DNA from 4 places in the Rhizobium sp. BK538 genome. Region 1 is predicted to be linked to each of the others. Evidence: predicted binding sites of a transcription regulator. Region 1 holds the regulator's gene; each other region holds the start of a gene.
The links. Region 1 encodes PhoB, which activates phosphate uptake and scavenging genes when phosphate is short. Its sites were predicted from a motif close to TGTCATNNANCTGTCAT; they were not measured.
Positions count from the first base shown of each region.

Region 2: the regulator PhoB is predicted to act here: its motif matches at 1,936-1,952, upstream of FHX09_RS10145 (1-acyl-sn-glycerol-3-phosphate acyltransferase).
Region 3: the regulator PhoB is predicted to act here: its motif matches at 1,960-1,976, upstream of FHX09_RS27840 (LTA synthase family protein).
Region 4: the regulator PhoB is predicted to act here: its motif matches at 1,526-1,542, upstream of FHX09_RS27815 (UDP-2,3-diacylglucosamine diphosphatase).

Region 1 is NZ_JACIFT010000010.1:214,957-220,255, reverse strand. Features, by position in the region: gene pstA (phosphate ABC transporter permease PstA) at 1-839, shown strand, start outside; gene pstB (phosphate ABC transporter ATP-binding protein PstB) at 854-1,669, shown strand; gene phoU (phosphate signaling complex protein PhoU) at 1,713-2,426, shown strand; gene phoB (phosphate regulon transcriptional regulator PhoB) at 2,463-3,146, shown strand; gene FHX09_RS14785 (GcrA family cell cycle regulator) at 3,244-3,777, opposite strand; gene FHX09_RS14780 (aspartate aminotransferase family protein) at 4,206-5,299, shown strand, end outside.
Region 2 is NZ_JACIFT010000007.1:33,643-38,941, reverse strand. Features, by position in the region: gene FHX09_RS10155 (TraB/GumN family protein) at 1-835, opposite strand, end outside; gene FHX09_RS10150 (tyrosine recombinase XerC) at 917-1,852, opposite strand; gene FHX09_RS10145 (1-acyl-sn-glycerol-3-phosphate acyltransferase) at 1,995-2,942, shown strand; gene FHX09_RS10140 (AAA family ATPase) at 2,964-4,100, shown strand; gene FHX09_RS10135 (primosomal protein N') at 4,161-5,299, shown strand, end outside.
Region 3 is NZ_JACIFT010000035.1:11,214-16,512, forward strand. Features, by position in the region: gene bluB (5,6-dimethylbenzimidazole synthase) at 3-692, opposite strand; cobalamin riboswitch at 732-914, opposite strand; gene FHX09_RS27835 (PD40 domain-containing protein) at 941-1,774, opposite strand; gene FHX09_RS27840 (LTA synthase family protein) at 1,991-3,919, shown strand; gene FHX09_RS27845 (DUF1003 domain-containing protein) at 4,001-4,525, shown strand; gene FHX09_RS27850 (hypothetical protein) at 4,658-5,299, shown strand, end outside.
Region 4 is NZ_JACIFT010000035.1:3,750-9,048, reverse strand. Features, by position in the region: gene FHX09_RS27820 (NADP-dependent malic enzyme) at 1-1,361, opposite strand, end outside; gene FHX09_RS27815 (UDP-2,3-diacylglucosamine diphosphatase) at 1,608-2,414, shown strand; gene FHX09_RS27810 (MFS transporter) at 2,575-3,795, shown strand; gene dgcA (N-acetyl-D-Glu racemase DgcA) at 3,747-4,730, opposite strand; gene FHX09_RS27800 (MlaE family lipid ABC transporter permease subunit) at 4,830-5,299, shown strand, end outside.

The DNA.
Region 1 (5,299 bases):
CCGCCAACAAGGGTCAGATCGATCTGAAGGTGGACGAGAAGAACCGCAAGGTGAACGACAGGCAGGTTGGCTGGATGAACCAGCTGGCGGAAAGCGGGACGTTGCACAAGACGTTCAACACCGGGCTCTTCGTCAACGGCAACTCCAGCCGCCCCGAGGCCGCCGGTCTCGGCGTCGCCCTGATCGGCTCGCTTTACCTGATGTTGATCGTGCTCGTACTTTCGCTGCCGATCGGTGTTGCCGCTTCGATCTACCTCGAAGAATTTGCACCGAAGAACAAGCTGACGGACCTGATCGAGGTCAACATCAACAACCTCGCAGCCGTTCCCTCGATCGTCTATGGTCTGCTCGGCCTCGCCGTCTTCATCAACTTCGCCGGCCTGCCGCGTTCCGCATCGCTGGTCGGCGGTCTGGTGCTGACGCTGATGACCTTGCCGACGATTATCATCGCAACCCGCGCAGCGCTTCGCGCAGTGCCGCCGTCGATCCGGGCGGCTGCTCTCGGCCTCGGCGCTTCGAAGATGCAGATGGTGTTCCATCATGTGCTGCCGCTGGCCATGCCGGGTATTCTCACCGGCACGATCATCGGCCTGGCGCACGCGCTTGGCGAGACCGCACCGCTGCTCCTCATCGGCATGGTCGCCTTCGTGGCCAATGCACCGAGCACTCCGCTCGATCCGTCGACGGCTCTGCCGGTGCAGGTCTACATGTGGGCCAACGAAGCCGAGCGCGCCTTCGTCGAGCGTACCTCTGGCGCTATCATAGTCCTGCTCCTGTTCCTGATCGTCATGAACCTCGGAGCCATTCTCTTGCGTCGTCGCTTTGAGCGCCGCTGGTAAACGGAGTAGACATTATGAACATGTTGACGGAAGCAGCAGTTGAGAAGGCTCTGGATCAGAAGATGAATACCGTTCCCTATAAGATGATCGGCCAGGACGTCTCGGTTTACTACGGCGAGAAGCGCGCGCTCTTCGACGTGAAGCTGAACATTCGCGAAAACACGGTGACGGCGCTGATCGGCCCGTCAGGTTGCGGCAAGTCTACCTTCCTGCGCAGCCTGAATCGTATGAACGACACGATCGACGGTTGCCGCGTCACCGGCAAGATCACGCTCGATGGTGATGATATCTATGATCCTGACATCGACGTCGTGGAGCTCCGTGCCCGCGTCGGCATGGTGTTCCAGAAGCCGAACCCGTTCCCGAAGACGATCTACGAGAACGTCGCCTACGGCCCGCGCATCCACGGTCTCGCCAAGTCGAAGGCCGACATGGACCAGATCGTCGAACTCAGCCTGCAGCGCGCCGGCCTGTGGAACGAGGTGAAGGATCGCGTTCATGAAGCCGGCACTGGTCTTTCCGGAGGCCAGCAGCAGCGCCTTTGCATCGCCCGCGCTGTTGCGGTGAGCCCTGAAGTGATCCTGATGGACGAGCCATGCTCGGCACTCGATCCGATTGCGACGGCAAAGGTCGAGGAACTGATCCACGAGCTTCGCGAGAACTACACGATCGTCATCGTGACGCACTCGATGCAGCAGGCCGCCCGTGTTTCGCAGCGCACGGCCATGTTCCACCTCGGCAACCTCGTCGAAGAGAACGATACCGACAAGATGTTCACCAACCCGGACGATCCGCGCACCCAGGACTACATCATGGGTCGCTTCGGTTGATCGCCGGCGTCGGCAACCCTCACCATACTCAAGGATGAGCCCTATGGCATCGACACATATCTTTTCTGCCTACGACGACGATCTGAAATTCCTGTCCCGCCGTATTTCGGAAATGGGCGGCCTTGCCGAGCAGATGGTTTCGGATGCCGTTCGCGCTCTCGTCAACGGCGATACGGCCCTGGCCCAGAAGGTCATCTCCGACGACGTGATCCTTGACCACGCTGAACGCGAAATCGGGGACAAGGCGATCGTGACCATCGCCCGTCGCCAGCCGATGGCGGCCGACCTTCGCGAGATCATGGGTTCGATCCGCATTGCGGCCGATCTCGAGCGCGTCGGCGATCTCGGCAAGAATACCGCCAAGCGCGTCATCGCGGTCCAGAGCGCCGGCGTGCCGCGCAAGCTCGCCCGCGGCCTCGAGCACCTTTCCGAACTGGCGCTTGTCCAGCTCAAGGAAGTGCTCGACGTCTATACGAGCCGTGCTGCCGACAAGGCAAAGTCGATCCGTGAGCGCGACGAGGAAATCGACGCGATGTACACCTCGCTGTTCCGCGAGATGCTCACCTACATGATGGAAGATCCGCGCAACATCACCAGCTGCACGCATCTTCTGTTCTGCGCCAAGAACATCGAGCGTATCGGCGACCACGCCACCAACATTGCCGAAACCATCTATTACATGGCCACCGGCGCTCAGCCGGAAGGCGAACGTCCGAAGGACGATACCGCCAACACCGTCGGCGCCGTTACGGAATAATCGTTCCGCGACCGCGCCCCCAGGAGACCGAAACGAATGATACCAAAAGTAGCTGTCGTTGAAGATGAAGAAGCACTGAGCGTACTTCTTCGCTATAACCTTGAGGCTGAAGGCTTTGAGGTCGACACAATCCTGCGCGGCGACGAGGCCGAGATCCGGCTGCAGGAACGCACGCCGGACCTTCTGATCCTCGATTGGATGCTGCCGGGCGTATCAGGCATCGAGCTCTGCCGTCGCCTGCGCATGCGGCCGGAAACGGAGCGCCTGCCGATCATCATGCTGACAGCTCGCGGCGAGGAGAGTGAGCGTGTTCGCGGCCTCTCCACCGGCGCCGACGACTACGTCGTCAAGCCGTTCTCGACGCCGGAGCTCGTCGCCCGCGTCAAGGCGATGCTTCGTCGTGCCAAGCCGGAGGTACTTTCCACGCTGCTGAAGTGCGGCGACATCGAGCTTGACCGCGAGACGCACCGCGTTCATCGCAAGAGCCGCGAAGTCCGTCTCGGTCCGACCGAATTCCGGCTTCTCGAGTTCCTGATGGCATCCCCTGGCCGTGTCTTCTCGCGCTCCCAGCTGCTCGACGGCGTCTGGGGTCATGACATCTATGTCGACGAGCGTACCGTCGACGTTCATGTCGGGCGTCTGCGCAAGGCGCTGAACTTCTCCAACATGCAGGATGTCATCCGCACCGTTCGCGGTGCCGGCTATTCCATGGAAGCCTAAAGCTCTCCTGAGAGGCATCCACACCGTCCAACGAAAAACGGGCCCGCGAGGCGGCCCGCGAGGGCCCGTTTTCTTTGTTCCTTATCCGGCTTCCGGGTCAGGCGACCCGGTTGGCGGCCTTGCGGCGCTCGTTGACCGGCTGATAGGCCATGCGCTGGTGATAGGTGCAGTAAGGGGAGGAGTCTGGGGATTCGCAGCCGCAGAAGTGGAAGTCGTCCTTCAGCGGATCGCCGACCGGCCACTTGCAGGTGCGCTCGGTCAGTTCCGTCAGGCCGAGGCGGCGAGAAATCGGAACGACGACGTTTGCGGCCGGACGGTAGCTGATTTCCGCGATGGCATCGATTTCGATCTCTTCCTTGAGCATCGTCGCACCCTGCTGGCGGGTGACGGTGCGCGTGGTGACGCGAGATGCATAGTTCGGAGCGCGCGGCGCGGATGTCGTGCGCTTGGGCGTTCTGACAGTGGTCGTCGAGCCTCCGGCCTTGGCGCGGCCGGGCAAACTCAAACGGTGGACTTTGCCAATGACGGCGTTACGGCTTACACCGCCAAGTTGCGCTGCGATCTGGCTGGCGCTCAGGCCCTCGGACCACAGCTTCTTCAGTTTTTCAACGCGCTCGTCTGTCCAGTTCATGCCCCTGTCTCCGCCTTATTAGCGTTGGTGCAGGCAGAATCCCTCACCATTGCCCCGGACGTATCCGAGGCAAGAAACGCTTGCTCGATTTTGGTGACTAGTTCCGCCGCATGCAGTCTAGTAATTGAGTTTTAACCTAGTGTGAGGCTGAGTCTGTGACAAGAGTCGGTTGAATCTCGGCGAATCGAATTTCAAGTTTTCCCCAACTTGCTGGGCGAGAGAGTCATTTCTGCAACATTAGTTGTTGATAGCTCCAGCGCCTCCGGATGGCGGCTTGACGCATGCAGGAAAACCTCAGTTTTGTTGACATTGCAGTGCGAAAAGTAAATAGTGCTGCTCGCCGCCGAAAGGCGGCATTTTTAATTTTCCGGACCCGCTTTCCTTAGCCGGAGTCCGGCCGCTTGTGGTCAATGACAGGAGATCGCGCCATGGCTGAAGCCGCGCTTTACGATACCTACTCTCGTGCCCCGCTGCGGTTCGAGCGAGGCGAGGGCGTATGGCTGATCACCGAAACGGGCGAGCGATATCTTGATTTCGGCGCAGGCGTTGCCGTCACCTCCGTCGGCCACGGCCATCCGCATGTGGTAGGCGCGCTGAAAGAGCAGGCCGACAAGGTCTGGCACCTGTCCAATATCTACGAAATCCCGGGTCAGGAAACGCTCGCGAAGCGGCTGACCGAGGCGACCTTCGCCGACAAGGTGTTCTTTACGAACTCCGGCGCAGAAGCCCTGGAATGCGCGATCAAGACCGCGCGCCGCTATCAGTTCTCAAAGGGCCATTGCGAGCGGTTTCATATCATCACCTTTGAAGGTGCCTTCCATGGTCGTACGCTGGCGACGATTGCTGCCGGTGGCCAAGAGAAGTACCTCGAAGGCTTCGGCCCGAAGGCGCCCGGCTTCGATCAGGTTCCGTTCGGCGATCTCGATGCCGTTCGCAGCGCCGTCACCAGCGAGACGGCCGGAATCCTCATCGAGCCTGTTCAGGGCGAGGGTGGCGTCCGTGCGGCGGCCAGCGAGTTCCTTAAGGCGCTTCGTGCGATCTGCGATGAGCACGGCTTGCTGCTGATCTTCGACGAAGTGCAGACCGGCATGGGTCGCACCGGCAGGCTCTTTGCACATGAATGGTCCGGCGCCACCCCCGACATCATGGCAGTCGCCAAGGGCATCGGCGGCGGCTTCCCGCTCGGCGCCTGCCTTGCCACGGCTGAGGCCGCTTCCGGTATGAAGGCTGGCACACATGGCTCCACCTATGGCGGCAATCCGCTTGCCATGGCTGTGGGCAGTGCCGTGCTCGACGTGATCCTCGCAGACGGCTTCCTGCAGCAAGTGCGCGACGTCTCGCTGGTTTTCCGTCAGGGCTTGGCCTCGCTCAAGGATCGCTATCCTGATATCATCGAGGACGTTCGCGGCGAGGGACTGCTGCTCGGCGTCAAGGCTGCCGTGCCGTCTTCCGAGCTGCTGCAGGCAATCCGTGACGCCCATCTGCTCGGTGTTCCCGCAGGCGACAACGTTATTCGTCTTCT
Region 2 (5,299 bases), on a different contig from region 1:
CGCCGGAGAGGTAGAGATCGGTCATGGTCTCCACCACGTCGTTCATCCTGGAGCCCAAGGCCAGCGTCTCGATCAGCGACTTCATGTGGAATTCGGTCGGCAGCTCGGCCATTGCCTGCAGCTGCTCGGCAAGAGTTTCCAGACCCTTGACCTGCTTGCCCTCGGCAACGGCGTCCGCGGCGATCTTCTGGTCAAGGAACTTTACGCCCTTCGCCTTGCGGGCCATTTCGCAGCCGGGCAGGGCAACGACGCTCGATATCATCCAGGGGCGCATGCGCGAGACCGCGGCAAGCGGGATGCCGCGCTGCTTCAGACCTTCCTCCAGACGAACATAGTCGTCGTGGGACAGGAGCTTTTCGATCGTCGTCCCATCGGTGAACATCATCAGCTCCGGCTTCATCAGCAGAGCGGCGGAAGCCTTTTTCTCGTCGAGGATCTCGTCGGATTCGATCACGATGGTGTCGGCACCATCGTGGGCCGCCTGCGTGCGCGGCGGGAGCGTCAGCACGCGTGGATCGGTGACATGCATGCTGCCGAGCAGCCAAGACGGATTCACGCCCGGCTTTTCGATCTTCCAGAAAATGCCCTTGCCGTTCGGCACGGCGTCCGCTTCCTTGACCGCTTCGGCGTAGCGGGCTGGGTCGCGCTGCTTGAGATCGGTGAGGATGTTGCGGCCAGTGCAGCTGGCGTCTTCTGCGGCAGCTGCCGGTGAGACCGAGAACAGCACGGCGATCAGCGTTGCAGCGAGCAGCATGTGAAATGCAGCGATCAGCCAAAGCAGGAGATTGCCCGGCGATGCGATGTGCAGGCTGCGGTGGCCGATGGAAATCGTCATGATGGTGTTCCGGTCACTGTGATCGCCAAACTTTACGCTTCGCGTGCGGATATTCCTTTAAGAGAAGCCGTTAACAAAAGATTACGCCCGAGGATGGGCGCGGTCGTAAACTTCCAGCAGACGGGATGAATCCACACCGGTGTAGACCTGGGTGGTGGAAAGGCTGGCGTGGCCGAGCAATTCCTGAATGGTTCGTAGGTCGCCGCCGCCCGCCAGAAGATGGGTCGCGAAGGAGTGCCGCAGCGCGTGCGGTGTCGCTGTCTCGGGCAGGCCGAAGGCACTTCGCATCTTCTGCATCGTGCGCTGGATGATCGCCGCCTGCAGCTTGCCGCCGCGCGCGCCGCGGAAGAGAGGCTCGTTGCCTTCAAGATGATAGGGACATAACGACCGGTATTTCTCGACTGCCTCGAAGACGATGGTAAGCAGCGGCACGAGGCGGGTCTTGTTGCCCTTGCCGGTAATGCGCAGCGTCGCCGCTCCCCGGTTGAAGTCGTCAGGCGTCAGATCGAGCGCTTCGGAGATGCGCAAGCCGCAGCCATAGAGCAGGGTGAAAACGGCGGCGTCGCGTGCCGCGATCCAGGGCTCTTCGTGTAGCTGCGCTTCGTCGCTGACGACGGTGATGGCCTGCCTGTCGGAAAGTGGCTTCGGCAGCGACTTCGGCTGCTTCGGCGAGCGGATCGCACCGGCGCCGGCTGCATTCACCAGCCCCTTTTTTTCGAGGTAACGCAGCAGTGAGCGTAAACCGGCGAGATTGCGGCCGAGCGAGCGGGGTCCGGATCCCTCTTTGCGACGTGCGGCGAGGAATGCGCGGAAGTCGGCGGGCCGCAGCGCATGGATATCCTTCAGCGTTGCGGGTCCCGCGAGATGACCGGTCAGGAAGGTAAGGAACTGGCGCGTGTCGCGCTCGTAGGCATCGAGCGTATGCTCGGAAAGGCGGCGCTCGCTGGCCAGGCTGTCGAGCCAGGCGGTGCGTTCCGCCATCAGGCGCGGGTCGGCGATGATCAGGAGTTCGTTCACGTGTCTGGCCCTTGAATTTGCCAATCCGGCTGCCAATTCTGAAGGACCGACAGTTATGGAATTGCTAATACCGCCCAAGTGGTTGTCATGGTTCCATCATATTAATCGACGTAACTGGTTTCCCAACGACGCAGGATCTTGCATGCCACGGCGCCACCCCACGACCGCTTTCGGACAATTCGCGGAAGCGATTGCCCTCGTTTCCCATGGCAAGCCGGGACATATCGTTGACACGTTGATCGCCGAGCGCGGACAGAGAATCGTCAAGCACCCGTTCTGGCCGATCATGCGGCCCTTTCTCCATACGCTCCTGCGCTACAACAGGGCCATCAGCTTCGCCAACGACGTCGCGAACATGCCAGGCTTCCAGTGCTTCGAGTACATGAGCAACCTGTTGAAGCTCGAGATCAATGTCAGGCATGGTGAACGCATTCCTGATACCGGCGGCTTCATCCTCGTCAGCAACCATCCGACCGGCATTGCCGATGGGGTGGCCGTCTTCGATCTCTTGAAGAACAAGCGGCCCGACATGATGGTGTTCGCCAACCGCGATGCCATACGTGTCAATCCGCGTTTTGCCGAGGTCATTATTCCGGTCGAATGGCGGGAAGAGTATAAGAGCAAGCTCAAGACCCGTGAGACGCTGCTGATCACCAACCGTGCGGTCAGGGAAGGCAAGGCAACGGTTCTCTTTCCGTCCGGGCGGATTGCCTATTGGGCGAACGGACGGCTGAACGAGCGTCCGTGGAAAACCTCGGCTGTCGGGCTTGCCCGCAAGTACAACCTGCCGATCCTGCCGGTGCATATGACGGCACGGAATTCGGGCCTCTTCTACTGGCTCGCAAAGTGGTCAACGGAGCTCAGGGATATGACCGTCTTTCACGAGCTTCTGAACAAGCGCGGCGACCGGTTCGACTTCGTGGTCGGCAACCTGATCCCGGTGGAGCATCTCGACGGCGACATCAACGAGGTGACCAAGGCATTGGAAGACCATACGGCGCGCGCCCTCGATATGGATGACGACGCGCAGTTCGTGCCTCTGGTCCGACCGGCCGAGCCGGTGCTGGCCGGCGCCCATTCAATTCCCTGACCGGATAGGTTAAAGCGAGGCATGCTGCTCCGCTCGATGTTTGCCCAGAACTACCGGTCCTTGCGATCGATCCGCATGGATCTTTCGGGCATCAATCTATTCATCGGTGAGAATGGGGTCGGGAAGTCCAACCTCTACCGCGCGCTGCAGCTTATCCAGGCGGCAACGCGCGGGCGCCTGGCGCATGAGATCGCTGCAGAAGGTGGCATGTTCTCGGCGCTCTGGTCCGGGCCGCGACGGGACGCCGACGGGCCGTTCCGTATCCGTCTGGAAACCGAACTTCTCGACGAGGAAAGGGCGATCACCTTCCGCTATCGTGTCGAAGCCGGCTTGCGGCCGCCGAGCGCTGCGGCAGGGTTTCCCTTCGAGCCGCAGATCAAGGCCGAAGAGCTTTCGATCGAGACGGGGACGCGACCGGTCACGATAATGAAGCGCGCTGGCCCCGCCATCTCGGTTCGCGACCAGAATGGGCGGATGCAGGACTATCCTGAGCAGGCGCTGACCTCGGAAACGGCAATCGCGCTGCTCGGCGATGCCGGCCACTATCCCGAGATCGGAACATTTCGGCGTGCGATCGACGGCTGGCGCTTCTTTCACGGCTTCCGCACGGACCGCTCTTCGCCGCTGCGCGCCCCCTGTCTTGCCGTCACAGCGCCGCTTTTGGACGAGGATGGCGCCAACATTGCCGCAGTCTTCGCGACGCTTGTACATACGCGTGAAGATACCGTCGATCTCGATCGGGCCGTCGTCGCCGCCCTCGGCGGTGCGCGGCTTGTCGTGCCGCTGCCCGAGGAGACGGCGGAGTTCGGCCTTTCCTTCCCGGAATTTGCGAACCGTGTGTTTCAGCCGCGCGAGCTGTCGGACGGGCAGATCCGCTTTCTGGGGCTTGCGGCCGCGCTGATGTCATATCGTCTGCCGCCGCTGATTGCACTGAACGAACCGGAGGCAAGCCTGCATCCGGACATGCTGCTGCCGCTGGCCGACATGATCGCGGACGCGGCGCGAAGCAGCCAGATCTGGATCGTCACCCACTCCGAGCCGCTGGCGGCTGCCGTGTGCGAGCGATGCGGTGCACGCGCCCGCCATGTCGTGCGGCAGGACGGTGCCACCTGGATTGAAGGAATGCGGCTCACCGGCGTCATCGACGAGAACGAGTGAGACAGCGCGGATCATGTTCCAGGTTTTCTTTTTAAGCCGATCCGGGCATGGTCTCGCCCGATGAGCACAGATTCGTCCGATCTCTTTGGAGCGCTGTTTGAGACGCCGCCGGCCAACCGCACGGTTCCGGTGCTCGTTCCCATGCCTGCGCCGAAGCCCTATTCCTATGCCGTGCCGGAGGGCATGGCGGTCGAACCGGGCTCGGTCGTACAGGTGCCGCTCGGTCCGAGGCAGGTGATCGGCGTCGTCTGGGATGGCGGCCAAGACGGTGTCGATCCGAAGAAGCTCAGGCCGATCAGCCATGTCTTCGATTGCCCGCCGCTGACCAAGGAGATGCGCGATTTCATCGACTGGGTGGCGAGTTACACACTTTCGCCCCCTGGTCTCGTGGCGCGTATGGCGCTGCGCGCACCCAACGCCTTCGAGCCGGAGCCGATGGTGGAAGGACTGCGCTTCGTCGGCGGCGAGCCGGAGCGGATGACGTCGGCACGCGCCCGTGTGCTTGATATCGCCGGTGATGGTCTGTCATGGACGCGAAGCGGGCTTGCGCATGCCGCCGGCGTCTCGACAAGCGTGGTCGACGGCCTAGTCAGCCAGGGTGTTTTCGAGACGGTGTTCCTGCCGCCGCCGCCGGTGGTCGCCAAACCGGATCCAGATTTCGTGTCAGCACGGCTTGAAGGCCCGCAGAAGGACGCCGCAGACGAGATTCTCGCCGAAGTTCGAAAGGGCGAGTTCGCGGTCTCGCTGATCGACGGCGTCACCGGTTCGGGAAAAACGGAAGTCTATTTCGAGGCGATCGCGGAAACACTGAAGCGCGGCAAGCAGGTGCTGATCCTCTTGCCGGAGATCGCGCTGACGGCGAGCTTTTTGGAGCGATTTCAGGATCGCTTCGGCGCAAAGCCCGCCGAATGGCATTCCGACCTGGCACCACGCACCCGCGAAAAGGTCTGGCGTCAGGCAGTCACGGGCGAGGTTCGCGTCGTTGCCGGCGCGCGTTCGGCGCTGTTTCTGCCGTTCGAGGATCTTGGCCTCATCATCGTCGATGAAGAGCACGACCCGGCGTACAAGCAGGAGGACCGTGTCTATTACAATGCGCGCGACATGGCGGTCGTACGCGCTCGCATTGGCGATTTCCCCGTGGTTCTCGTGTCCGCCACGCCCTCGGTCGAGAGCCAGGTCAATGGGCAGAGCGGGCGTTA
Region 3 (5,299 bases), on a different contig from region 1:
GCCTAGTCTGCAGACTTGCCCCAACGATCCATAAACACAAGCTCCTCCAGCGGCAGGCGCTGGCGCCATCCTTTGACCGCCAGTTCCGGTTGGTCATAGAGCTGATCGACGTAACCTAGGCACAGCCAGGCAACGATCTCCACCCGCTCCGGAACGCCGAGAATCCCCTTGATATCGGACTCGTGAAAGATGCTCACCCAGCCGACCCCGACGCCTTCGGCACGCGCTGCCAGCCACAAATTCTGCACGGCGCAGACTGTGGAGTAGGAGTCCATTCGCCGGTTGTGGGTCCGTCCGAGAACGACATCACCGCAGCGATCGGGATCACAGGTGACGCAAATGCTGAGCGGTGCGGCTCGGATGCCCTCCAGCTTCAGCGACCGGTAGAGCTGCTGTCGCTCCCCCTGAAACATCTCGCCGGCCTCGCGATTAGCGCGATCGAACGCCTGCCAAACAGCCTCCTTCATCTGCTGATCGCGCACCAGGACGAAGTTCCAGGGCTGCATGAATCCAACAGACGGGGCGTGGTGCGCAGCCGTCAAAAGCCTGCTGACGACGTCGTCGGGTATGGGATCCGGGCGAAACTCCGAACGCACGTCACGGCGCGTCGAAATCGCCCTGTAGACGGCGTCGCGGTCCTCGGTCGAAAAGGCTGCAGCTCCCGACAGGGAGCCTGAATGGTCTGGTCGCATCGTCAATCCCCAACAACACAACCGCCCGCCGTCCACGCGGGTCAGTCTATGATGTCGGGCCGGTCTTCTGACTTGGCGTCATCCGACTGCCGCGCCTTCCCGGTACTGGACCAGTGGCGTGTTGCGGCAGTCGTCAGCCTTACAGCGTTGGGCACGTTTCGGTCTCACACCGAATTCCCGATTCTCCCGCCTAAGACGGGCACCCGACGGAAGGGTCTATGCCGGCAAAAATCACGCGATGCAATCCCTCACACAGAGACTGGGTAGTAACGCACATAGGCGAACTCATCGCCCGACGGCGACCAGTTCGGCACGTTGATCGTTCCCTGCCCGCCGAAGAGATCGAAGAGTGTTGTCAGCTTGCCCCCATCCATGTCCATCAGCCGCAGCCGTACATTGAGATCGCGCGGGTGGTCGAAGACGTCGGGATCGTAGGAAAGGATCAGGACCTTATCGTTGTTTGGCGACGGATGAGCAAACCAATTCCCACAATTGTCGCTGGTGATCTGCTCGAGGCCGGTCCCATCCGGGTGAATGCGCCAGATCTGCATGAGGCCGGTGCGGCTGGAATTGAAGTAGATCCACTGGCCGTCGGCTGAATAATCCGGCCCGTCATTGCGCACCTCGCCGTGCGTCAACCGCTTTTCTTCGCCGCCGTCCACGGAGATCGTGTAGATATCGAATACGTCGTTGCGGATGCCGCAATAGGCCAGTTGTTTCCCGTCGGGCGACCAGCCATGCCAGTAGGACGGCTGATTTTGCGTCACCAGACGCGGCGTGCCGCCTTCGGCGGGTAGCACATAAATCGTCGACTTACCGAACTCAGTCTTATCGGAAATGACGATCTGACGGCCATCAGGCGAAATGCCATGATCATTGTTACAGGCCGTGGCAAAGCCGGTATCGACCTTTTCGACCTTGCCCGAACCGTCAAGCGCCAGACGGTACAGAAGACCGTCACCGTTCAGCAGAAGATAGCTACCGTCGGGTGAAAAGTTCGGCGCCTCCACGAGTTGCGTGGTTTGCCAGACGACGCGCGCCTCGCCTGTCCTGATGTTGTAGATCTCGACGGAACTGCGCAATCTGAATCCTCCTGACATCGACTCCGTCAGACCTACGACGGCCCGCCACTCAGCACAAGCAAATGCACCAGGCCAGCTTGCACCACAGGACGTGTCTCTTGGGCGACCGGCGCCTTATCCACTAATCACAAATGCGGGAAACCTAACGGTTCATCTAGCGTTCATGACGAGGATGTGACAGTTCGGTGAAGCTTTTATGACGTTGGAGTTTTCCGGTTGATCGCGTTGGTAATGAGGTCTGCAGTGGCAGCGCGCTTTGCGTCGCTTTCCACCGATTTCGGAGGAAGCGTCCGGTCGCCTGCTATACGCACAGCGCTCGGCGTCGCTCTTTGCGCCCTGCTTGCTCTCTTTGCTACGGCCGCCGTCGAGATAATTGCCCGCGATGGGCTGGCCGACGTGCGCGAATTCCTGATATCGCCGGCGCGTCCCGGAATGACGACCGTTGTAATGTTGACTGTCCTGATGCTGTCGCTCGATGCCGCCTTGGGAAGACAATTCATTTCGGCATTGATCGTTCTCCCGCTGGTCTTCGTTCCCGCCATTGTCTCCAACCAGAAGCAGCATTACCTCACGGACCCCCTTTATCCATCCGACGTTCTTTTCGGGCGCCAGATCATGGAACTGCTTCCTGTCATGGTGCGCGACCGCCCCTGGACTGCCGTTGCGATGGTTGTCGGCATTGCCCTTTCCGCTGGCGCGCTTGTCATCCTCTGGCGCTTCGCCTGGCGCAACTTCCCGAAACTCTCAAGGACCTCTCGCCTCCGCCACCTGTGCGTCGGCCTGCCCGTTATCGCGACTTTCGGGTCATTGATGGACTATTCACAGTATTCCTTCATCCGTGACCGCCTTCAGGTGGTCCCGATGATGTGGGACCAGAAGGAAAACTACCGGAGCAACGGCTTCATCCTCGCCTTCATCTTCAATATTCCGATGGCCGACGTTGCAGCACCGGCCGGCTTCGGTACGCAGGCGCTTGATGCTATCCCCGGCCGCAACTACGGCTATCTCAGCGGCCCACGAGAAAAGCCCGACGTGATCATGCTGATGAGTGAATCGTTCTGGGATCCGACCCGACTGAAGACGCTGAGCCTGTCGCCCGATCCCATGCCGACTATTCGCGCCGAGCAGTCTGGCCATGTATTCTCACCGGAGTTCGGCGGCATGACCGCCAACGTCGAATTCGAGGCGTTGACAGGCTTTTCCAATGCCTTCCTCCCATATGGCAGCATCCCCTATCAGCAATACATCCGTCGCGATGTTCCCTCGCTCGCCACGTTCTTCCGCGGCGAAGGCTATGCCGCCCGCTCACTTCATCCATTCAGCGGCTGGTTCTGGAACCGCAACGAAGTCTACAAGGACTTCGGTTTCGAGCAGTTCCGCTCTGAAGAAACCATGCCTCCGATGGAAAAGAGGGGCATCTTCGCTTCGGACGAGTCCCTTATGAAGGAGATCATGCGCGAGGCCGACGGTATTGATCGTCCGTTCTTCTTCTTTGGTGTCACCCTGCAGGGACATGGTCCCTACGAGCCGAACCGTTACGTACACAACACCGTCGACATCAAGGGCAACCTGAACGATGCGGACCGGGCCACGCTGGCCACCTACACGCAGGGGATCAAGGAAGCCGACGACAGCCTCAAGATGCTGATGAATTGGGCCGAGAAGCGCGATCGCGAGACGATCATCGTCCTCTGGGGCGATCACCTTCCGCCGCTCGGCAACGTCTATATGGCGACCGGCTACATGCCGGACCAGGTTGCCACGCGTAAGGCATCGGTCAGCGTCATGAAGCAGGAACACGAGACGCCGCTCGTCATCTGGTCCAACAAGAAAGGCAGCAAGAAGGACGTCGGCACGATCAGCCCATCGCTGCTGCCCTACCATCTCTTGAAGTTCGCAGGCTTCGAGCATCCCTACTACACCGGCTTTCTCGGCCGCGTGCGGAAGAAGTACAGTGTCATCGATCGTTACCAACTGATTGCGCGTGACAACACGCCGTCGCCCGATTGGGTCCTGAAGCCGAAGAACCTCGATCCTCTCGTACGGGACTATCGATATCTCCAGCACGACATCATGTTTGGCAAGGCTCAGACGCTCGGCCGCTTCTTCCCACAGCATGCCCGGCTGTATGCGCAAGGCACGTAAGAGAGCGGCACAAGCCCGCATTGCAATTTGAAAACATTACGGAATACTGGCGCCCGAGCGATCTAGCATTCGGAGTTAGCCATGCATAATCTATCGGACTTCATCCACCATCACTTCGACAAACCTGTTGACGAACTCGGTGAGATCGAGAAGCGCGTTCTCGCAAAAGCCCATGAGCGTAAGATAATCTCGACCGACATCAATGCGGCCTTGCAGGCGGAATCATCCACCGGACAGCGCCTTGCGGATTCGATTGCCCGCGTCGGCGGCTCATGGTCGTTCATTGTCGCCTTCTTCTTGTTCCTGGTCTTCTGGTGCGTCGTAAATACGGTCGTACTACTCACACGCGCCTTCGATCCCTATCCCTTTATCTTCCTCAATCTCGTGCTCTCGATGCTTGCCGCAATCCAGGCTCCCATCATCATGATGTCGCAGAACCGGCAAGCAGAGCGCGATCGCTTCGAGGCGGCGAAAGACTACGAAGTCAATCTCAAAGCTGAACTGGAAGTTCTTTCTCTACATCAGAAGATAGATATGCGTGTGCTCACCGAAATTGCAGCACTGCGCGAAGACATCGAGCGACTGAATCAGCGCCTGCCCAGTTGATGGAACGATCGGGGATCGCTTGAATTTAACTATACCGACCGATTAACGATCCGCTAACCAAGTCTCGCATTGAAACACCGTCACAAATGTAAGAGGAGCAATTGGAACCAATCCGACCGACCGTACGAGACGATGCTCACTGGCCGACCGCATACACGCGAGGAAATTCTTGATCACCCCCTGTTTCTGTCGATCGAACGCCAGATAGCGCTCCATCTTATCGGCATTTACAAGCGCGCTCCTCGTCTTGCCCGCCTCGCCGCTTCGCATCAAAAGTGGCTGCTGACACAAACGCTGTTCGCCATGCATACCGGACGCGATCGAGGCAATCCCGTTTCAGGGCTCACGGCCGGTCGCATGATGCAGGTCGCCAAGGAGTTTGACCTCGCCAGCAAAAATACCGCGGCCTCGTTTCTTGCCGAACTCATCGCCTACAAATTTCTACGGGATGCTCCTGATGAAACGCCCGATCGGCGCCTCCGTCGCCTCGAAACGACCGAACTCAGCGAGGAGGCCATGGCGTCCTGGTTCCAGGGGCATATGGCCTGCCTCGATCAACTCGATGGCGGCAATCGTGCAAAGCTGACTGCAGACAGCCCCCGGCTCTTTCATCTCGCGCAGCCGCGTGCTGCGCGTGCTCTCATCCAGGAACCGATCTGGAAGGAGCCACGGAGCAGTATCGGCCACTTTCTCTGGTCCGATGTCGGCGGCCTCGTGCTGCACGATCTAATCAGTCGCCTCCCCAACGACGCGCGGGAACACGACCGCATTCTG
Region 4 (5,299 bases), on a different contig from region 1:
TCGGCATTCTTCGCCGCGGCAAAGATCGGCTTCATGATGAAACCGGAGCGGAAGACGAAACGGTTGAGCTGGTCGAGGTAGGCGTCGAAGTCGCTGATCGGGCGCAGGGCGACACCGCTCTCGGCGGCTGCCTTCGCGACGGCCGGGGCGATGCGCAGGATCAGGCGCGGGTCGAAAGGCGAGGGAATCAGGTAGTTCGGGCCGAAGACCGGCGTTTCACCCGAGTAGGCGCGTGCGGCGACGTCGGAAGGTTCCTCGCGCGCAAGTGCTGCGATGGCGCGCACGGCCGCCATTTTCATTTCTTCGTTGATCGTCACTGCGCCGCAATCGAGCGCGCCGCGGAAAATATAGGGGAAGCAGAGAACGTTGTTCACCTGGTTCGGGAAGTCGGAACGGCCGGTGCAGATCATGGCATCGGGGCGCGCGGCGCGAGCGAGATCGGGCATGATCTCGGGCGTCGGGTTGGCGAGCGCCATGATCAGCGGGTTTTCGGCCATCTGCGCCAGCAGTTCCGACTTCAGCACGCCGGCGGCGGAAAGTCCAAGGAAGACGTCGGCACCGCCGATGTTTTCGGCGAGTGTGCGTGTGTCGCTCTTCTGCGTGTAGACGCTCTTCCATTCGTCCATCAATTCGGTGCGGCCTTCGTAGACGAGGCCCTCGATGTCATGGACCCAGATGTTTTCCCGCTTGGCGCCGAGCGTGACGAGGAGATTGAGGCAGGCAAGGGCGGCAGCACCGGCACCCGAGGCGACGATCTTGACCTCGTCGATCTTCTTGTTCGCCAGTTCCAGACCATTGAGGATGGCGGCGGCAACGATGATGGCGGTGCCATGCTGGTCATCGTGGAAGACCGGGATCTTCATGGTTTCGCGCAGCTGACGCTCGATCTCGAAACATTCCGGTGCCTTGATGTCCTCGAGATTGATGCCGCCGAAGGTCGGCTCGAGCGAGGCGACGGTCGACACCATCTGCTCGACGCTCGATGCATCGACCTCGATGTCGAAGACGTCGATGTTGGCGAACTTCTTGAAGAGGACGGCCTTGCCCTCCATGACCGGCTTCGATGCCAACGGGCCGATATTGCCGAGGCCGAGAACGGCCGTACCGTTGGAAATGACCGCTACGAGATTTGCGCGAGACGTATAGTCGGCGGCCGTCTCGGGATTGTCGCGGATCGCCAGGCAGGGCGCTGCAACGCCCGGAGAATAGGCGAGTGCCAGGTCGCGCTGGTTGCCGAGCGGCTTGATCGCCTGGATTTCGAGCTTGCCCGGACGCGGATAGCGATGGAAGTAGAGCGCCTGCTCGTCGAGACTTCCACCTGCCAGATTTTTTTCCGTCTTGGACTTTTCCTGATGATCCATCATCGCCTCCGGGCTGCCGCATGCTGTCTTTGAACTGCCTTCAATACATCAAACGGGGTGGCGGAACAGTCGGAATTTCCGTTCGAAATGCGAAAACAGCGCAAATCTGCCGCGGCCGCGGCGAGGCTCGATGGAAACCGGGAAAATCAGCCGTAGCGCCGGCATGTCATCTTCCTGAAACACGACTCTGGTTTTGGAAGGGCAGGTGAACAATGGGACATGAGCAGGATGCTTGTGAGGGACAATATGGATACGCGGCACTTCCGTACGCTTTTCATTTCCGATGTGCATCTCGGCTCCAAGGCCGCGAAGGTGGACTTCCTGCTGGATTTTCTCAAGCATCACGAGGCGGATACCATCTTTCTTGTCGGCGATATCGTCGACGGCTGGCGGTTGAAGCGTTGCTGGTACTGGCCGCAGGATTGCAACGATGTGGTCCAGAAGCTACTGCGCAAGGCGCGCAAGGGCACGCGGGTCATCTATATCCCGGGCAATCACGACGAATTCCTTCGCGACTTTCCGGGCACCCATTTCGGCGGCATCGAGGTTGCTGAGCGGATGATGCATGAGGCGGCCGACGGCAAGAAATACCTCGTGTTGCATGGCGACGAGTTCGACGTCGTCGTGCGCAACGCGCGCCTGCTCGCTTATCTCGGCGACTGGGCCTACGACATGGCGATCATGATCAATGTCGGCCTGGCAGCCATCCGCCGCCGGATGGGCATGCCCTATTGGTCGTTTTCCGCATGGGCCAAGCTGCAGGTCAAACACGCAGTCAACTTCATCGGCGAGTTCCAGCGGGTCGTCGCCGAAGAAGCTCGCAAGCACGGTGCCGACGGCGTGATCTGTGGCCATATCCACCACGCGGTGATGGAGGACATGGACGGCATCCGTTACATTAATACCGGCGACTGGGTCGAAAGCTGCACGGCGATTGCCGAGCATCAGGACGGCACGTTTGAATTGATCGAGTGGCGTGCAACGAGCGGCATGCAGCCGATCCCGATGGCGATCGGCCATCACGAAAAGGAAGTCGCGCAGCAGGCCGCCTGAACGCGGCCTTTCGATCCCCAATTCCATGCATCAATTTAGCCCGTTGTGTCTTTGCGACAGGCCTATTTATTTTCTAAAACGTTTCAGATGGGCAATTTCTTGCCATAGTCGCCCTTAGGTTGACGTGATAGGCAACGTTCAGTTTCCTGCAGGTCACCCCATGATTCCCGCTCAAAATCCTCCAGCAAGTGAGGGGGCGCCACCGCGCTTCCGGCTTCTCAGTGCTTTGTCCTACTGTGCGCCTTTGCTCGTCAATGGTGTGGCCTTGCCGTTCTTCCCGATGTGGCTTGCGCTGCACGCGTTCAACGACCATGAGATCGGCGTCATCCTAGCCGTGCCGATGGTCGTGCGTGTCCTCGTCGCTCCGATCGTCGCGATGTATGCCGACCGGATGAATGAGCGGGCGGATGTGCTGTTGTTTTCAGGTTGCCTATCGCTGCTGACGGCGATCGCGCTCTACTGGACGAACACATTCTGGCCGGTGCTGATCGTCTATACGATCCAGGGAGCGACCTTTGCCTGCTACGTCCCGGTCGTCGAATCGATCGTGATTTCGGGCGTCCGGCGCTGGGGTCTGGATTATGGCTCGATGAGGGTCTGGGGCTCGATCGCGTTTATCGTTTCCACCCTGATCGGCGGGGAGCTGATCGGCTATTGGGGTGGCGAGATGGTGCTCCCTGTGATGACGTTCGGCTTCGTCATGACCGTGGTGATGGCGATCTATTGCCCGCGGATAGGCCCGACGCGCCGGCGTGGCACACCCGTCGATATCTCGGCTGCGACAGGAAGTTCGCTGCGACAGCCGCATTTGCTGGCCTTGTTGATCGGCGTCGCGATCCAGCAGTCGAGCCACGCGGTCCTGCAGGCCTTCGCGTCGCTCTACTGGCGCGATCTCGGCTTCTCCGGGACACAGATCGCGGTCCTGTGGAGCGCCGGCGTCGCTGCGGAGGTGACCGTGTTCTTTCTGTCCCGGCGGCTCAGCCGCCGATTCAGCGCCTGGACGCTCATTCGATTTGGGGCGGCGGTCAGCGTCTGTCGCTGGATCCTGTTTCCGATGCATTGGGGATTTTGGGGTTTCTTTCTGCTCCAGTGCATGCATTCCTGCACCTATGCGTTCGTGCACACGGGCGTCCAACGGCGGATCGTGGCCTCCGTGCAAGAGACCCAGGAGTCGTCGGCGCAGGGCGCCTATTTCTTCTACAACGGCATGTTCATGGGGCTGATGACGATTGCTTCCGGCTACGTCTACGCCTTGCTTGGGCTCGCAAGCTATTATGTGATGGCGCTGGTGGCGCTGACCGGGCTAGGCCTTGTCATCGTCGCCTACTATCTTCAGCCCCAAAGCGCGGCATCCGGCGGCCAGACAAGAGAGGCGGCGTAGCGCAGACCGGGTTCACGGTCGCGCGCAAGCAGCAGCGGTCCGTCGAGATCGACGAAATCGACGCCCTGCGCCAGCAGTACAGCCGGCGCCATCGCCAGCGATGTGCCGACCATGCAGCCGACCATGATTTCGAAATCAAGGCGCTGCGCCTCTTTCTTCATTGCCAACGCCTCGGTGAGTCCGCCTGTCTTGTCGAGCTTGATGTTGATCGCGTCATAGCGATCGCGAAGGCTTGCGAGGTCGCCTGTGTGGTGGACACTTTCGTCGGCGCAAACGAGCAGCGGGCGGCGGATTTCGGCGAGGAGCTCATCCTTGCCAGCCGGCAACGGCTGTTCGACGAGGGCGATGCCAGCTTCGGCTGCGACGCGCAGATGATGCTCCAGCGTGTCTTCCGGCCAGCCCTCGTTGGCATCGAGGATGATGGCCACATCGGGTGCGGCAAGACGAACGGCGCGGATACGACTCTCATCGTCGCCGGTGCCCACCTTGACCTTCAGCAAGGCGCGATCGGCGTTTGCACGCGCCTGGTCGGCCATGACATCGGGTTCGCCGAGCGATATCGTGAAGGCTGTCGTCAACGGCTGTGGCGCTGCGAGACGCAGTTCAGCGATGACCGAGTTGCCGGAGCGCTTGGCTTCCAGATCCCAAAGGGCGCAATCGACTGCGTTGCGTGCGGCTCCCGGGGGCATTGCGCGCTGCAGTTCCGGGCGAGTCAAGCCACCTTCGATTAGTGGCCTTACAGCTTCGATCTGAGCGGCGACACTTTCCAGCGTCTCTCCATAGCGGCGATAGGGAACGCACTCGCCCCGACCGACCGCGCCGCCGTCGCGTATGGTGCAGAGGATCACCTCCGCCGATGTCTTGGCGCCGCGCGAGATCGTAAATGTGCCTGATATGGGAAAGGATTCCGTCTGAATTTCAAGTGACCGTGGCATATTTGCAATCCTGCGCGCATGGAAATTTGGTGTGGCTTGGGTATATTGATCCGAAGCGGCGAACCGTTAGTTCGCGAGTCGGCAATGTCGCCGTAAGCCTTGAAAGACACAAGCGTTTTGAAGTCGGAAACCCGTAGCGCTGCCTCTCTGCATGTGGACGATCACGCCCATGGTTCGGGCCAGCACGTTCAGCTCGAGGGAAATTGGCGAAGCGCTAATCTGCACCTCGTTCTGCGCGACTTCGAGAAGCTCACTGCCGGTCGAAGAGGCGAGGTGACCCTCGACCTGTCAGGCGTGACGGATATCGACACGGCAGGTGTCTGGTTGCTCTGCCGCCTGAAGAAGCAGGTAGAGGGTGCCGGCGGCACCGTGCACTTCGAAGGCAGCAACGCGCATATCGACGAAATGATTGCCGAGTTTTCCGAGGAGCCCCCGGAGGCGGAGCAGGAACCTCAGCAAAAGGCAAGCTGGCAGGAAAAGATCTTCGCCCCGATCGGCAAGATCACCTTCGATATCTGGAACAATCTCGCCGCCGCCATGTATATCCTAGGGTCCGCTGTGCGCGGCGC